DNA from 2 places in the Chryseobacterium sp. B21-037 genome. Region 2 is predicted to be linked to the other one. Evidence: riboswitches for the same ligand, from Rfam matches in the RefSeq annotation. Region 2 holds a riboswitch; the other holds the start of a gene.
The links. A riboswitch is a leader RNA that binds a small molecule or an ion and turns the genes downstream of it on or off. The one in region 2 is predicted to bind cobalamin.

Region 1 (3,194 bases), 2.5 Mb from region 2:
CCACCACTTGAAACGTCCACTAAATCCACCTTATGCTGCTTCAGTATTTTTGCAAGCTCTACACTGCTTTCGATATCCCATCCATTTTCAGCATATTCTGTTCCTGAGATTCTCACAAACAATGCAGTATTATCATTCAGTTCCTCGTTTACCGCATCTACTATTTCTATTAAAAATCGTATTCTGTTTTCGAAGCTGCCTCCATATTCATCTGTTCGTATATTCGAAAGCGGAGATAAAAACTGATGAACTAAATATCCATGTGCCCCATGGATCTCTATAATATCAAATCCTGCTTTCACAGCTCTTCTTGCAGCTTCTTTAAAATTCTGAACCTGAGTTTTGATTTCTTCCAGCGTCAGAGCGTGTGGAATTCTTTCTGTAGGATGATAAGGAATCGGGCTAGGTGCCAGGGTTTCCCACCCCTCTTCCACTGGAATTTGAATATTATTCCAGGTAGAGCCTTTTCTTCCGGCATGTGCCAGCTGGATTCCGATTTTACTCTCAGAATTGGAGTGGACAAAGTTGACAATCTGCTGAAGTTTTTCAGCCTGTTCGTCATTCCATATTCCCATACATTTATTAGTGATCCTTCCCCGGGGTTCAACACCCGTTGCTTCAATCATTATCAGTCCGGTACCACCTTGTGATCTGCTTCCGTAATGTACGAAATGAAAGTCATTAGCCATTCCGTTTTCACTTGAATACATACACATAGGTGACATAACCCATCGGTTAGAGAGTTTAATATTTCTGAATTGTATCGGAGTATATAACATTGTCTATTAATTTTTGAATTTTACTAATGAAGAGGAAATAATCCCGGGTTGCCCACGTGATTAAAAAGAACTAATTTTACCTCCCCTTTTTAGGCTCCAATAAATATATGAAAAAAGATATACAGATCGGCTACGAATATTTTAAAAATAGCTCTGAACTGAACGATATAGAAAAAAAACTTTTCGAAAGAGCAAAACAAGCCCGCGAAAATGCTTATGCCCCTTATTCCCAATTTTTGGTCGGGTGCTCCGTATTACTTGAAAACGGAGAAATATTTTCCGGTAACAATCAGGAAAATGCAGCTTTTCCATCCGGACTTTGTGCTGAAAGAACAGCTCTATTCTGGATAGGTGCAAATTTCCCTGAGGAAAAGATCAAAAAGATTTTTATCGTAGGAGGCCCTAAAGAATCTTCTGAAAAAACACCACCGATTCCCCCGTGTGGCGCCTGCAGACAAAGTCTTATTGAATACGAAACAAAACAAAAAGAAAATATTGATCTTTATTTTTCCAGTATGAATGACGAAATCGTTAAGGTAAATTCGATTAAAGATCTATTGCCATTTTACTTTGACTCGACGTTCTTGTAATCGTGAAACTCTCAATTCTGAGGTTCTGGGAATCGTTATTTTTTCTGCAGACCATTGTTTTGATTACAAATTAACAGATACGACTGAGATTTCTTTTTAAAAACTTATCTTTGCAAAAATTTTGGTTTTCAAGCTATTGAAATAATAGGGAATTGGGTGAAAATCCCAGACTGTCCCCGCAACTGTAGATCGCAATTAAAATTTCTATAAGAAACCACTGTGAAAACGGGAAGGTATAGAAATGCGAAAGTCAGGAGACCTGCCAAAATGATAATATCAAAAATATATTGCTTTCGGTGGAAAAGTAAAATAGTATGAAAAAAACCTTAGTACTGCTTTTATCGTTATCTGCTTATTTTCTTTGTCTGGGACAAGAGAAAGCAATCGATACCGTTTATATTTTTGACAACCAGATGAACAAGGTAAAACTTTTTCATAAGGTTACTCCAATTACTCCTCAGGATGCTGAAAAGAATTCCACGAATCTTTCAGAACTTTTACGTTTCCAATCCAGTATTTATATCAAGGAAAACGGACGAGGTGCAGTTTCTTCGCCTTCGTTCAGAGGAACCTCTGCTCCACAGACAGCCTTTGTTTGGAATGGAATCAATATCAATTCGATATTTCTTGGTCAGGGAGACATTAATAATATTCCTCTTTTCGGATATGATGAGATCGGAGTGAAAGCCGGTGGCGGAAGTGTAATATACGGGAGTGGTGCAATCGGCGGGAGTATACATCTCAATAATAATCTGGGTTTCAATAAAAGTTTTAAAGCCTCCCTGTATTCTGAGGGTGGATCATTTGGTACTTTTAATAATTTCGGAACGGCCTCCTACAGCAATGAAAAGCTGAGTTTTAAAGTCTCAGGAAATCATTCGATCAGTCAGAATGATTATAAAGTCGAAGAAAAAAACTATATTAATAGAAACGGCAAATACTTTAACAGTACCTTTAATGTTGGAATCTCCTATAAAATTGCGAGACATCAGACGATCTCATGGCAAAGTCAGTTTTTTGACTCGACACAGAATTATCCGATTTTTGTAGAGAATGGCAACCGTACAAAATACGAGACACAAAGCACCAGAAGCTTACTTTCCTGGGATATTACTAAAAATAAATTTTCAAATAGCTTAAAAGCTGCTTACACAGAAGAAAATTTCCAATATTTTGGCAATTACAATGCTCCGAAGACCAGTGGTTCAACAGGGAAAAATTATATCTTTAAAAATGATTTTAATTATTTCATCGTACCTGAACTTAATGTCAACATCATCACCGAATTCCAGGTAAACAAAGGTGAGGGGTATCAGCCTGATCTCCAAGGTGTAAAAACTGAAGGAATTGGTAATGTAAGTAGAAATGTAGGCTCTTTAGCGGGGTTAATACGATATTTTCCGACGAAAGATCTGCGTTTTGAAGCTGGTGTTAAAAAGGATTTTGTAGAGAATATAAGTTCGCCATTGCTTTACTCATTCTCGGGAAAATGGAGTCCGGTACAATGGTATAATCTTGGAGTAAATGTATCCAGAAATTTCAGATTTCCAACATTCAATGATCTGTATTGGAATCCCGGAGGAAATCCAAACCTAAAACCGGAAAGGTCTTACCAGATGGATATGGACCATGAGTTTAAATGGGGTAATATTAAACTTGCATTAAGTCCGTATTATCTTTATATATCGGATAATATAGTGTGGTTGCCGACAGCTTACGGATATTGGTCCCCAGTTAATATCAATAAAGTGAAGTCTTATGGTTTAGAATCACAGATTACTTTTGATAAACAGCTTAAAGAACACCATTTTAGATTTAATATAGG
Region 2 (3,194 bases):
AAGAAAATGGCCCCCAATAGTATCATCATCAGTTTCTACATCAATCTCTTTTCCGTTATGCGTATAATGATACCAATACAAAAGTCCGGAACTGAATGATGCCAGTAATTTGTCTGCAATATCCCTTGCTCCCGCCACATTATGATCGTCTTTTTCAGGCTGAATACTTCCAATTGCTGAAACCATGGAGCGCATTACATCCATCGGATGGGCAGCTGCAGGAATACTTTTCAGGATATTTCTTACAGAATGTGGTAATCCTCTCAGTGATTTCAATTTGGCTTTATAGTTTTTTAACTGGGCTCCTGTTGGTAGCTGTCCGTAAATAAGAAGATAGGCTACCTCCTCAAATTCTGCTTTTTCTGCGAGGTCCAAAATGTCATAACCTCTGTAATGGAGATCATTTCCACTTTTTCCTACACTGCAAAGTGCAGTATTACCTGCGGCAACCCCGGAAAGCGCTACACTTTTCTTAGGCTTAAATGTTGGTTCGTTATTCATTGACATTCTTGTTCTGTTTAAATAGGTTATCTAATTTTTGTTCGTAATCATGGTATCCAATACTTTTGTAAAGTTCTTCCCGGGTCTGCATGGTATCAATTACATGAGCCTGGGTTCCATCTTTCCGGATATGCTCGTAAACATTCAGTGCTGCCTTATTTGCCGCCCGGAAAGCAGAAAGGGGATATAAAATCAAACCGACTCCCGCATCTTTCAGTTCATCAGCAGTATACATTTTAATCATTCCGAATTCTGTAATATTGGCCAGTACAGGAATACCTGTAGCGTCTACAAACTTTTGATAATAGCTTAAATCAGGAACAGCCTCCGCAAAGATGAAATCTGCTCCGGCTTCTTTATAGGCAACAGCCCTTTCCAATGTTTTTTCAAGCCCTTCATTGGCAAAAGCATCAGTACGTGCCCCGATCACAAAATTTTCATCCGTCCGAGCATCAACAGCAGCCTTCAAACGGTCTACCATTTCCTCTTTGCTTACCACTTCTTTACCTGGACGGTGCCCACAACGTTTCGCTCCCACCTGGTCTTCAATATGCAAAGCACCTGCTCCGGCTTTAATTAATGATTTTACAGTTCTTGCTACGTTGAATGCCGAAGGACCAAACCCCGTATCTACATCCACCAATAGAGGTAAATCACATACATTGGTTATTCGTTGAATATCGATCAGAACATCCTCAAGGGTCGTAATTCCCAGATCCGGAATTCCCAACGATCCTGCAGCAACTCCTCCTCCGGAAAGATAAATAGCATTGAATCCTGCTTGCTGCGCCAGCAATGCATGATTGGCATTGATAGCCCCGACAATCTGAAGAGGGTTTTCTTTTTGCATCGTCTCCCGGAAACGTAATCCGGCAGACTCTAGACTTACATTTTTACTCATCTTTAATATTATTGTTCGTTTTGATGTATTTTAACTCACATTCTTCCAACAATTTAAAGAAAGATTATTCTTTAAATGATTAAAATAATTAAACGACCTATAAACCTTAATGAATGGTTGAACAGCCTCATTACATTTTCATGTAATAACAATCCGGTCAAAGATTGCTGCCATCAGCCTGTAATGCTTATAAATCAATATAAAAGGTGCTGATAAAACTTCACAATACTTTGTAAAAGAGAAAATTATGGAAAGGGACTAATACGAGCAAGCTGTAGAAATGATACAGCCCTGAAAAGCAAAACCTGTAAACCATTTCTTAAAAATGATAATGTACACAAAAAGATATCGGGCACTGTTATCACATCGTATCATACCTGACTATAAGCTTCAGATCGCGAAAGCATCGTCAATTCGAAATAGGCAGGTCTCCTGACTTGTAACAATTTTTATCGTCCTTCCCATTCAAAAAAAGAACAGTGAACCCTGATTGATAAAAACCTTTTGAGTGTTACTTACAGTTGCGCGACAGTTCGTGATTCACACACGATTCCCTTTTAATTCACAGCTAAGTGTAACCAATTCCGGTTGATAAAGAAGTATAAATGAACTCCTTGGTGGTAAATATAGGTATTTTATTGAAACACGAAAATAATTATTTACGAACAACAGTTAGGAATTCGTAATTCTTTGAAAATAGGCATTATAAATATATTTTCAATTTTCAAAATCATAATTAAAATGATCTTGATTATGTAAAAATCACTTGCAAAAAAATCCGACAAACACGATTATTGAGAAAAGCATATGCTCTCAATATGAAAATATGATTCTGAATTAACAGATAAAAGCCTGAAAAACACTCACAATATCTGTTTCAAATTCTCACCTATATTTTGCAAAGCCAACAGGCTATGGGATGTGATACGTTCTGCAAAAATAATCCTGAAATGGTACCTGAACTGATCGGTAAGGCTAAAAATTTCTCCGGGAGTAAATAATATTCTTTGCTGTTCGCAATAAGCGTAAAATTTCTCCATATCCACTCCTTCAGGCAAACTTCCCCAAATGCTGTATCCACCCTGAGGATCTTCAAAATAAGCCCCATCCGGAAAATGGCTTTTTAATATCTCTAACACATCTTTGGCCTGCTTATATAGCTGTTTACGAAATGAACGCAAATGTTTATCATAGCTATGGTCTTCAAGCAGTTTAATGACCAGTTCCTGATATACCGGAGCAACAGATCTTCCTAAGGCAAACCTGGTTCTCTCTGCTTCCGCATGGAATTTTCCCGAATGCATCCATCCCAGGCGAATACCGGGAGCCAATGTTTTGGAAAAAGAAGAAAAAGTTATTACCCAACCACCGGTATCAAAACTCCCGATCCCCGAAGGTCTCTCATTGCCAAAATAAAGGTCTCCGTAAATATCATTTTCGATAATCGGAAACTCATATTCTTCCGCAATGGAAAGCAGTTCTTTTTTTACAGTTTCCGACATCAGAATTCCTGTAGGATTGTGAAAATTAGGTGTAACTACAAGAGATCTGATATCATGATCCGCGCATATCTTTTTTAAATATGCCGTATCAAAACCATTTCTATCCCGGACAGGAATTTCTATGACTTTAAGTTTCAGATTGGCAATTACTTCCAAAACAGAAAAAACGCACGGACTTTCAACAGCAATGAGGTCACCGGCATTCGTCACAGATGCCAGGGCAATGTAAAGTGCCTGCAATGCTCCATCAGTAATGATTAATTTTTCAGGATGCAATGTGTATCCATATT

Region 1: it holds a riboswitch for cobalamin, as region 2 does, so the genes downstream of both, MTQ00_RS10195 (TonB-dependent receptor plug domain-containing protein) here and prpB (methylisocitrate lyase) in region 2, are expected to answer to the same signal.

What each region holds. Positions count from the first base shown of each region.
Region 1 is NZ_JALGCB010000001.1:2,334,470-2,337,663, forward strand. It holds gene namA (NADPH dehydrogenase NamA) at 1-779, opposite strand, end outside; gene MTQ00_RS10190 (cytidine deaminase) at 887-1,369, shown strand; cobalamin riboswitch at 1,475-1,650, shown strand; gene MTQ00_RS10195 (TonB-dependent receptor plug domain-containing protein) at 1,684-3,194, shown strand, end outside.
Region 2 is NZ_JALGCB010000001.1:4,816,652-4,819,845, reverse strand. It holds gene prpC (bifunctional 2-methylcitrate synthase/citrate synthase) at 1-501, opposite strand, end outside; gene prpB (methylisocitrate lyase) at 494-1,402, opposite strand; cobalamin riboswitch at 1,808-2,000, opposite strand; gene MTQ00_RS21695 (aminotransferase-like domain-containing protein) at 2,266-3,194, opposite strand, start outside.